Limnospira fusiformis SAG 85.79: one gene and its partner. Each later gene encodes a partner of the first gene's protein in a complex. Links are inferred from orthologs where the notes say so. Each region holds a gene or a part of one and is shown in the gene's direction. Other genes may lie near its edges.

What was found. The genes of interacting proteins can lie anywhere in the genome.
Region 2: the proteins of accB (region 1) and accD are in contact, whole or in part, in a solved structure (PDB 8UXZ), measured with the Escherichia coli proteins. The link is inferred for Limnospira fusiformis SAG 85.79 from one-to-one orthologs.

The regions. Positions count from the first base shown.
Region 1 is NZ_CP051185.1:2,075,704-2,083,651, forward strand. The notes cover bases 2,902-5,710. They hold accB (acetyl-CoA carboxylase biotin carboxyl carrier protein), read left to right. Parts: upstream 2,902-3,942; coding sequence 3,943-4,479; downstream 4,480-5,710. Other genes in these bases: HFV01_RS09925 (ABC transporter ATP-binding protein), read right to left, coding at 2,902-3,152; efp (elongation factor P), read left to right, coding at 3,293-3,850; HFV01_RS09940 (hypothetical protein), read right to left, coding at 4,538-5,023; HFV01_RS30455 (hypothetical protein), read left to right, coding at 5,057-5,323; HFV01_RS09950 (hypothetical protein), read left to right, coding at 5,429-5,602. Also shown: HFV01_RS09915 (UDP-N-acetylmuramoyl-L-alanyl-D-glutamate--2,6-diaminopimelate ligase), read right to left, coding at 1-814; HFV01_RS09920 (glutaredoxin family protein), read right to left, coding at 860-1,135; more of HFV01_RS09925, read right to left, coding at 1,194-2,901; more of HFV01_RS09955, read right to left, coding at 5,711-6,576; HFV01_RS09960 (DUF1501 domain-containing protein), read right to left, coding at 6,665-7,894. UniProt on the Escherichia coli protein: This protein is a component of the acetyl coenzyme A carboxylase complex; first, biotin carboxylase catalyzes the carboxylation of the carrier protein and then the transcarboxylase transfers the carboxyl group to form malonyl-CoA.
Region 2 is NZ_CP051185.1:875,196-878,589, forward strand. What follows is about bases 1-2,992. They hold accD (acetyl-CoA carboxylase, carboxyltransferase subunit beta), read left to right. Parts: upstream 1-1,018; coding sequence 1,019-1,966; downstream 1,967-2,992. Other genes in these bases: HFV01_RS04335 (prepilin peptidase), read left to right, coding at 1-709; HFV01_RS04340 (hypothetical protein), read left to right, coding at 752-979; HFV01_RS04350 (hypothetical protein), read left to right, coding at 2,072-2,221; psbV (photosystem II cytochrome c-550), read left to right, coding at 2,375-2,866. Also shown: photosystem II cytochrome PsbV2, read left to right, coding at 3,057-3,394.

The DNA.
Region 1 (7,948 bases):
CGCTGGGGTCACTGACGCTATAACTCCAAAAGCGATCGCTCCCCAACCGTGCCATCAACTTTTTACCATAGTCATCATCAGCATTAATAATCGCCTTACCCTGGAGATAATCATCACTAAATAGCAACGCTTTCGCCTCAAAGTAATCATCCATGGTGGGATGATAGTCTAGGTGGTCCTGAGTCAAATTAGTAAATACTGCCACCCGAAACGGACACCCCAAAACCCGGCCCTGGTGTAAAGCATGGGAGCTAACTTCCATGACCCCAAATTGGCAGCCTGCACCTACTGCGTCAGCTAATTGGTGTTGAAGTTCCACCGCAAAGGGGGTAGTATGAACAGCGACTTCTTGAAACCCCGGCCAACGGGTGTAAAGGGTTCCCAGTAAGGCTGTAGGTTGGTCAAGGTTGCTGAGGAGAAATTCGATCAGGTGAGTGGTGGTGGTTTTGCCATTGGTTCCGGTCACCCCCACTAATTTGAGGGTTTGGGCGGGATGGTTATAAAATGCTGTGGCTATCTCAGCGCAGGCTGTGGTCATGTCGGCGGCGGGAATGACACAGGGAATGGTATCAGAGTCTGTCTCTGGTGGGGTATTGCTGGCTGCGGACTGGGAAACTATGGCGGCTACCGCACCGGAGGCGATCGCACTTGGCCAAAAATCCCCTCCATCAACTCTTGTTCCCGGCATTCCTAAAAACAGATCCCCTGGCTTACAGGCGTGGGAGTTAGTCGCCAAGCCTGTGATTTCCATGTCTAAGGCGGGGTGATACTCTGGGGGTAGTAAGTTGGGGTTGAGTAAATCTTTGAGTTTCACGGGTCAAACTTCTGCCAATTTGATGATTATTGTTAATCTAATGTTTTACCAATATTTTTGTAGGATTTGTTCCAACTGGTAGGCGGAAATACGGGGAGATGGTCTGGGGATGGGTTCTTCGGTCAGGCTGCGATCGCCACATTTATACAGGACTGGGACTTCGTATTGATAGAGTGCATACCAGTCGGGTCGGGTGGTGATGTCCCTAACTTCCAGGTCAAACTGACAGGGACTATTGCTATCTGCTTGAATTTCTTCCAGTTTCTCCTGGAGGTTTTCGCACAAATGACAGCCAGGTTTACTATAAAGTATGAGTTTCATTGAGGACTAAAGTTCCGGGTTCAATCTATTTATTGGGGTTAGTTATCGAAGATGATAGTTAACTGGCAACTCGTTGGATATCTCCGGTGGGAATAGAGGCGATTAGTCGGCGGGTATATTCCTGTTGAGGATGGCGATAAATCTCCTCTGAGTCTCCGATTTCCTCGATTTTGCCTTGGTTCATGACTACAATGCGATCGCTCATAAATTTAACCACACTCAAATCATGGGAGATAAAGATATATGTTAGCTCAAACTCCCTTTGTAGCTCCCTCAGCAGGTTTAACACCTGGGCTTGTACAGAAACATCCAAAGCTGACACCGACTCGTCACAGATGATAAATTTGGGGTTTAAAGCCAGAGACCTAGCAATACAAATCCGTTGTCTTTGTCCTCCCGAAAACTCGTGGGGATAGCGTCTCATAAAATCCGGGTTCAGTCCGACTCTTTCTAATAAATAAGCAGTGCGATCGCGCCTTTGTTTATAGTTCCCGACCGAGTGAATTAACAGGGGTTCCATCACCGCATCCCCAATGGTTAAACGGGGGTCAAGGGAACTAAACGGGTCTTGGAACACAATTTGCATCTCCCGCCGCACCCACTTCATTTTTTGCTGAAATTCCCGGCGTTGGCGATAGTCTTTTAAACGATTAATCCAAGGACCAGAAGGCTGATAATTTGTAATATCTTCCCCAGCAAAAATCACCCGACCGCTATGGGGGAGAATCAGTTGTAAAATCGCCCTAGATAGGGTACTTTTCCCGCAGCCAGACTCTCCCACCAATCCTAATGTTTCTCCGGGGAATACATCAAAAGACACATCATCAACTGCCATAAATAGTCTTTGAGTACCTCCTAACACCCCAGGAATTTTAAATCCTACTCGCAAATTTTGCACCGATAACAACGGCGAATTATCCGGGTTGCTGGGAACCTTCTCGGCTGTCTCCCGCGTCTCATTAGCGAGGTTTTCCTGAGAGTCAATGCCTCTAATTTTTGTGCCAGATTCCGTGCTGACAACTTCCATAAAATCCGCAATCGTGGGCAGTTTTGCCCCCCGTCGGGTTTCCAATGTGGGACGACAAGCCAGCAATCCCTTGGTGTAGGGATGTTGGGGGTTATTAAACAGTTGATGAATCGGGTTTAATTCCACGATTTTACCCTGATACATCACCGCGACTGTATCGGCAATTTCGGCAATAACTCCGAAATCGTGGGTAATGAAAATTATCGACATTCCTCGGCGATCGCGTAATTCTCGCAGCAGGTCTAAAATAGTCGCTTGTACTGTCACATCCAAAGCCGTCGTCGGTTCATCAGCAATCAATAATGTGGGATTGCAGGAAATAGCCATCGCAATCATTACCCGTTGCAGTTGCCCCCCAGAGAGTTCGTGAGGATAGCGATCGAGAAATGCTCGTTTTTGGTCATTTATCCGAGTTTGCCACTCCCGCTGTGAGGGTGGGTTATTAATATCATCATTATTCGGGGGAGTTTCTAACTGTAGTTGCTTGAGGATTTGCTCATCACTAGGTAACAGTTTGACTTCCTGCAATAAACTCGTCGCTTTCCATAATCCTTCACGGGGGGTAATATCCTGATGCTGTCGGATAGCTTCTATCAGTTGAAAACCAATCGTATAAACCGGGTTGAGGGAACTCATCGGTTCCTGAAATATCATAGAGATTTCACCGCCGCGAAATTGCTGCTTTTGAGATTCTGGCAGTTGTAGTAAATCGATCGCTCCTTCTGTGCTATCATTGTTGTGATCAGCTTCATCCGCCTGGGGGTTTCCTGGCCGAAACCAGATTTCTCCCCCCACTTGAGATGTAGCCGGGGACAGCAACCCCATAATTGCTAAAGACGTGACAGATTTTCCTGACCCGGACTCCCCAACAATTCCTAGGGTCTGTCCGGGTTTGACCTGAAAGGAAATCTGATCGACCGCGCGCGTGATTCTCTGGTCAGATTTAAACTGAACCTGTAGGTTTTTGACATCAAGGACAAAATCTGGCATAGCTAGGGGGAGTTTTCAGGACTTGCGGGAAATTTCCCCGATTTTAGCAGAATTGTTAAGAACTCTCACCGAACCCCATCATAAAGCACCGATTAGGGTAAAATAAATGCCGATTGTTCAGCCCAGGTGAAGATGCTCCCATGATTTCGAGTAACGACTTTCGCACAGGTGTCAGTATTGAATTAGACGGAACTGTGTGGCGGGTGGTAGAATTCCTCCACGTTAAGCCAGGAAAGGGTTCCGCCTTTGTCCGCACCAAACTAAAAAACGCACAGACGGGTAACGTCATGGAACGGACATTCCGGGCTGGGGAGACAGTTCCCCAGGCGAACCTGGAGAAAAAGACCATGCAACATACCTATAAAGATGGTGATGATTATGTGTTCATGGACATGGACACCTTCGAGGAAGCTCACCTAACTCCTGATCAGATTGGTAATGGGGTTAAATACCTGATCGAAGGTATGGAAGTTAATGTACTCTACTGGAATGACCAAGTGCTAGAGGTGGAACTTCCCAACTCCGTTAGCCTAGAAGTGACGGAAACAGATCCAGGAGTTAAAGGCGATACCGCGACGGGTGGCACGAAACCAGCTACCCTACAAACAGGCGCAACTGTGATGGTTCCTCTGTTTATTTCTGTGGGTGAGCGTATTCGCATCGATACCCGCAACGATAGTTATCAGGGTCGCGATTAATGCTTCCAGTGTTAACCAAATTTCTGGGTAACATGATATGGGCGATCGCCCATAATTTTCGACAATGTTATTTTTAGGGAGATATACCAACTGTGCAACTAGATCTCAACCAGCTTCGAGAACTGCTGGCTGACATCGATAAAACTAATATTTCCGAACTGACGCTCAAAAGTAGTGATTTTGAGTTGATGGTACGCAAAGGTGGCAGTTCTATCGATCGCCCTCTATCTTCTGTTGATGTCGCCCTCAGTGGTGGGTTTCCTAGTGCGGAGTTGGTGTCGCCTCCAGGGACGGTTTCTACTGGCGATCGCTTATCAGAATCAACCGCCACCAGCACCCAGACTACTGCCGCCACAGGAAAGGTCTCTAGTCCGGTTGACGCTAAATGGGTAGAGGTAACATCCCCCATGGTGGGAACTTTTTACCGTTCTCCGGCTCCTGATGAGCCGCCATTTGTGGATAATGGCGATCGAGTCACTAACGGTCAAACTGTCTGTATCATCGAAGCCATGAAGCTGATGAATGAAATTGAGGCTGAGGTTTCTGGTCAAGTTATGGAAATTTTGGTAGCTAATGGCGCACCTGTGGAATATGGACAACCCCTGATGCGAATCGACCCCGACAATTAATAATTAATAATTAATAATTAATAATTATCATCCTCGTAGGGTGAGTCAGAGGGATCACCTATCGGGTGAACGGCACAGAGGTCAAGAAACCCGGTTTCTCAAAGAAACCGGGTTTCTCATGGGCAGAAAATTGACGGCGGAACCCACCCCGACAATGAATAATTATCGCCGTGGTCAAGAAACCCGGTTTCTCAAATAAACCGGGTTTCTCATGATAAAGGGTGGGAGGCGCGCCCCGACAATGAATAATTATCGCCGTGGTCAAGAAACCCGGTTTCTCAAATAAACCGGGTTTCTCATGGGCAGAAAATTGACGGCGGAACCCACCCCGACAATGAATAATTATCGCCGTGGTCAAGAAACCCGGTTTCTCAAAGAAACCGGGTTTCTCATGGGCAGAAAATTGACAGCGGAACCCACCCCGACAATTATTAATTATCGCCGTGGTCAAGAAACCCGGTTTCTCAAATAAACCGGGTTTCTCATGGGCAGAAAATTGACAGCGGAACCCACCCCGACAATTATTAATTATCGCCGTGGTCAAGAAACCCGGTTTCTCAAATAAACCGGGTTTCTCATGGGCAGAAAATTGACAGCGGAACCCACCCCGACAATTATTAATTATCGCCGTGGTCAAGAAACCCGGTTTCTCAAAGAAACCGGGTTTCTCATGGGCAGAAAATTGACAGCGGAACCCACCCCGACAATTATTAATTATCGCCGTGGTCAAGAAACCCGGTTTCTCAAAGAAACCGGGTTTCTCATGGGCAGAAAATTGACAGCGGAACCCACCCCGACAATTATTAATTATCGCCGTGGTCAAGAAACCCGGTTTCTCAAATAAACCGGGTTTCTCATGGGCAGAAAATTGACAGCGGAACCCACCCCGACAATTATTAATTATCGCCGTGGTCAAGAAACCCGGTTTCTCAAATAAACCGGGTTTCTCATGGGCAGAAAATTGACAGCGGAACCCACCCCGACAATTATTAATTATCGCCGTGGTCAAGAAACCCGGTTTCTCAAAGAAACCGGGTTTCTCATGGGCAGAAAATTGACAGCGGAACCCACCCCGACAATTATTAATTATCGCCGTGGTCAAGAAACCCGGTTTCTCAAATAAACCGGGTTTCTCATGGGCAGAAAATTGACAGCGGAACCCACCCCGACAATTATTAATTATTAATTATTAATTATTAAGGTTTGGGGTTCGGTGAAAATCATGGCGATCGCTTTTTCGTAGTAGGCTGCCTCATTGATAAAAATCGGCCAGACGGGGGTTTCTCCCTGGTAATAAATGGTGGTTCCGTCAAACTGTAAAAACATCGGATCGCCCGGGTTTAGCTGTTGATAATCCCTCCCCTGTAGTTGTGGGTGAATCATGGCGGCGAGTTCCCCCGTCGCCGTGCGGGGATAGTCTATCTGTTTGATAAACTGGTATATGGTGAGAGTGCGATCGCTGTGGATAATCTCCCCCCGATTATACTTTTCTATGTAGTCTAAAATCGCATAAATCACCTTTTCCGCTTTCAGAAATAATGCCGCATCTAACATCCCTGGCGCAATGGGTCCGACTTCGATGGAAAATCCGTAATTAGACAAAGATTTGAGGGAGGGGTTTGCCGGTTCCGATTCAGATTCGATCCAACTGTAGATATTTATTTCGGGAAAAATGCTTTTTAAATAGGCGGTAACTTGGCGATTAAAAGCATTATTTTTTACCCAAATTAAGGTTAATCCCATGTGGGCGGTGCTGCTGTGTAAATCAATGATGGTATCAACAGGAGATGGGCTTTGGGGTCCCCACTGGCTGGCTATCCATTGCGATCGCTGAATTTCATAAATATCAGAATTGGGATGTTCTAAATCTTCCCGCCGAAAACAGCGGTTTAAATCACGATCAACATAGCGACGATTAATTTCCCAGGCGCGGGGATTAGCTAATAGTGTGAAAGTCTCAAAATTAGAACGCCGCAATAATTCAGGCGATCGCTCAAATTTCTTAATCAAATAAACTCCCGTCCATTCATTGCCATGAGTGCCACCCACAATGGCAACTCGTTTGATTTTACCATGATTTTCTGCTGTTAATCCCATGAGATATTATGCCCAATTAATCAATTGATGATGGATAGTTAATAAGTTGGCTGACCGGGAACACCCCAAACCGGACAACCTCCATCAATTAAACAATCTCCGAAAAGTTGCCAGTGGGGCGGTATCCTGGAAATACCTGCCCTAACTGAGAAGCAGTTAACCCAAACTGAGAAGTTAAAATCGGGCTAATCACATCTCGAAAATCCGTCGTCACAGCCAGATCCCGTCCCTCGTATAACTCGGAGTCAGACAAACCTGGCCAACTCCCATAAACGCGACCACCACGCACGGAACCACCCAAAACCCATAAAACATTACCACGTCCGTGATCAGTGCCGCCATTGCCATTTTCTCGCACTGTGCGACCAAATTCTGACATCACCACAATAGTGGTATTGCTATAAACGGAACCCAGCCTATCCACTAGCGCCACCAAGCCCTCCCCTAACCTTTCCAGACGGTTCGCCATTAACCCCCGACTTGAACCCTGGTTAACATGGGTATCCCATCCCCCAACATCGAGAAATGCTAATCTAATCTGTGGGTCACGCACTACCAAAGTCGCTAATTGTTGAGCATTCCCAGCTAAACCAGCAGGTAGAGGCGCACCATTATTCGCGGCGACCATTTCCGCCTCTAATTCCCTAATGAGTTGATCGCGGGCGCTTCTACCTTCCTGATAAGCCACGCTGAGGGGGTCATTATTGGCATAGAGTCGGTCAAAGGTGGCTCGCACCTGATCGCGATCTATGGGCATTTGGCGGGAGGCATTGCGACCTAGGGAGATATTGCTAACTGGCTGAGAACCTGATAGAATGGCAGATATCGACTGACCGACACTCACCGCATCTACGGGGTTTTGTCCTGGTAACAAGCCCAGTAGGCGGTTCATCCAACCGTCGGGGGTTCTTTTATTTCCTGGTGTACCCACTTCCATATAGTGTTGAGCCTCAAAGTGAGACCGGGTGGGGTCAGGAGAACCGCAGGCGTGAACAAAAGCTAAACTTCCTTGGTTCCATAGCGGAAGCAGGGAGTTTAGGCTGGGGTGTAAGCCAAAGTGTTGGTCTAGCTTAATTGCGCCTCCCTCCTGTTGGGGTCGGGGAATGGCGATCGCTGGTCTAGCCTGATAATAGTCACTGTCGCCATAGGGGACAACTACATTTAATCCGTCAATTCCTCCCCGCAAAAATAGGACGATTAACCTTTTGGGGTTAGGGGTGGTGGCGGCACTTCTGGCGATCCAACCGTAGCTTCCTAATGTGGCGATCGTGGCGGCGCACAATTGAGCGCCAAAAGTTAAAAATTGTCGTCTTCGCATATTGACGGCTTCCTATCTATCGGCTGATTAATTTCCCACACTGCTATTTTAAGT
Region 2 (3,394 bases), 1.2 Mb from region 1 along the record:
CGTGTGGTATCCTCCCTCACGATGTCCCCATTGTCATACCCGTTTGGGTTTAAGTGAAAATATCCCAGTTTTCGGGTGGTTGTGGTTGCGGGGGAAATGTCGCCATTGCCATGCACCGATATCTATGCGCTACCCTCTAGTAGAAGGGTTAATGGGTGTATTGTTCTTGCTGGTATATGTAACCATCATGCCAGGGACTATAGTACAACTGTTTGGCTTGTGGGCGCTATTAGCTTGGTTGGTGGCGTTATCTCTAATTGATATAGATACCTTAACCCTTCCTAACCCTCTCACCCAGTCAGGTTTAGTGGTGGGGTTGTGCTTTCAAGGGTTACTGGGATTAAAAACGGCTGGGGTGATAGACCAGTTAATGGTGGGTGTTTTGGGGGCGGTGCTAGGATTATGGTTATTTGAAGCGATCGCCTTTTTGGGGTCCATGGCTTTTGGACAGACCGCTATGGGGGCGGGAGATGCTAAATTAGCGGCTCTTATGGGGGCTTGGTTGGGGTGGAAGATGCTATTGGTCGCAAGTTTCATCGCCTGTGGTTTAGGAGCCTTTATCGGCGCAGGAGCCATGGCTGTGGGCATATTAGACCGCCGCCAACCCATGCCATTTGGTCCTTTTTTAGCGATCGCCGCTGGTATAACTGCCCTGTGGGGTGAGATAATAGTATCTATGTATATGGAGTTATTTTTCCCAGTTATCTGAGGTAAAGTGCATCGGGCTTTGTGCCTATCCTAGAGATATATAATGATCGTGTCTTGGATTACACTAAAAACCACTGCTATGCGCTGGGAAGCCGAGTTAATGCAACAAGTCCTCGCCTCCCATGATATCCCAGCACGGGTAATTAGCCTAGGAGTTGGGTCATATATGGGGGTGGGGGGTCCGGCTAAATTGCAAGTACCATCGGAACATTTGTGGACAGCACTACTGCTGCTTAGTCCGGTGGACGAGGAGCCAGAGGAAGCTCAATAAATCATTTCCTCAATCAAACATCAGAACGTATTTTAATTAATGTCTCTATTTGACTGGTTTGCAAATCGACAAAAATCAGTTCCCATTAGTCCCGATCGCCAAGAGCGAGAAATTGCCGATGGTTTGTGGGTAAAATGTGAAAAATGCGGTGCATTAACCTACACCAAAGACTTACAGGCGAATCTTATGGTGTGTCTGCAATGTGACCATCACATGAGGGTTTACAGTGACGATCGCATTAAACAACTGATTGATGAAAATACCTGGCAGCCCATTGCTGCTAATCTGTGTTCAGTAGATCCGCTGAATTTCCGCGATCGCAAACCCTACAGCGATCGTCTGCGAGAATACCGGGAGAAAACAGGTCAAATTGATGCTGTACAAACGGGGACGGGTTTATTAAATGGGGAATCGATCGCCCTTGGGGTGATGGATTTTCGATTTATGGGGGGTAGTATGGGGTCGGTGGTGGGAGAAAAACTCACCCGGATGATTGAATATGGGACTGAGCATCAATACCCGGTAGTGATTATCTGTGCTTCCGGAGGGGCTAGAATGCAGGAAGGAATGTTAAGCCTCATGCAAATGGCGAAAATCTCGGCGGCTTTGGAACGACATCGAGAGAATAAACTTTTGTATATCCCTGTACTAACCAATCCTACTACTGGAGGGGTGACGGCTAGTTTTGCCATGCTCGGTGATCTAATTCTAGCTGAACCCCAGGCAACTATTGGTTTTGCGGGTCGTCGGGTAATTGAGCAAACCTTGCGAGAAAAACTACCTGATGATTTTCAAACTTCTGAATATCTGATGGCTCATGGGTTTATTGATGCGATCGTCCCTCGCACTCAGCTCAAAAAAACCCTCACCCAATTGATTAAACTGCACCGACCACCACAGCCTACCGGAAGACCCTTTGTAAAATTGTCCGACTCTAACTCCCGCAGCCATGTCCATCATTCTGAGGAAACCCAACAGCATCGATAATCTCTAAATCAGTGATTGGATAGTACCCACTACTGCATATAATTGGTGGGTGATGCCGGTTTTGACTAATTGTCATCGGTTTTTGCGGATTGGTCTAGGGCTGAAATGGCCTGCGACTACCATTTGGCGATCGCACAGGTGCTTAAACTTGGCGATCGCCTAGTAATTGCCTACCAACATCCCCAAACCCGTATAGTTGAGGATGTCAAAGCAATTCTCTCCGCCATTGAGGCCACAAGTGATTCAGAATCGTAGATCCAACGATTGACAAAGATCATTTAACACAGGACTATTGAGATAAGACTTCTGAGACAGAATCGCTAAAAACCAGGATCACAACTGCTCAATATTGCCGATTGAGTTGTGGCTGTGGTGCGTTCTATAATCATCTAAAAGTTAAGGAGAACCATGCTAAAAAGGTACATTTGGTTGGCTGTTGCCACTGTATTCTTCACCTTTCAAATGTGGGTGGGTAATGCAAACGCTTTGGAATTGACTGAAGAATTGAGAACCCTTCCCATCAATGCTCAAGGCGATACTGCTGTCTTGAGTCTCAAAGAAATCAAAAAAGGCCAACAGGTATTTAACGCCGCCTGCGCTCAGTGTCATGCGCTGGGTGTGACTAAAACCAACCCTGATGTTAACTTGAGTCCTGAAGCCCTGGCTTTGGCTACTCCCCCCCGCGATAACATTGCGGCTCTGGTTGATTATGTCAAAAATCCCACCACCTATGATGGCTTCATCGAGATATACGAACTGCATCCTAGCCTGAAAAGTGCAGACATTTTTCCCAAGATGAGAAACCTATCAGAAGATGATCTCTATAATGTAGCCGCTTACATTCTCTTACAACCCAAGGTTCGCGGTGAACAGTGGGGTGGTGGTAAATACCTCCGTTAATCTTTCCGCCTGAAAGATTCACCTAACTAAGTTTCTGACTTTAGGTTTTGGTTTTTGGTGGCTACTAAGAAGGGTTACTAACTACTCTGAAATTGTAACCACTAAAGTCCGCGAATTATCTAGGATAATCAGCGGAGCTAAAATCTAAAGTCTCCGATTTGACTGCTGATATTAAATACCTCAAATTTCCATGTTTCGTAACAGTTTTTTGCGCTCTCTACTGCTCTTATTTATCACCAATATAGTAGGATGGCTGATTTTTAGTTTCCCGGTTCAAGCTCAAAATGTTGACCCCTATGTGTTAAGATATCTGACTGATCAACCTGTGGAAATACAGAGCGATCGCCAAGGTGGAACCCAGACCTTTTCGGTGGAGGATCTATCAGCGGGAAAAGTCTTGTTTACGGATAGTTGTTTGAACTGTCACGCTGGTGGTGTAACTATTCCCTATCCGACGGTTTCCCTGTCTCTGGAAGACCTGAAGGGAGCCACCCCTCCGAGGGATACCATCAAAGATTTAGTCGCTTA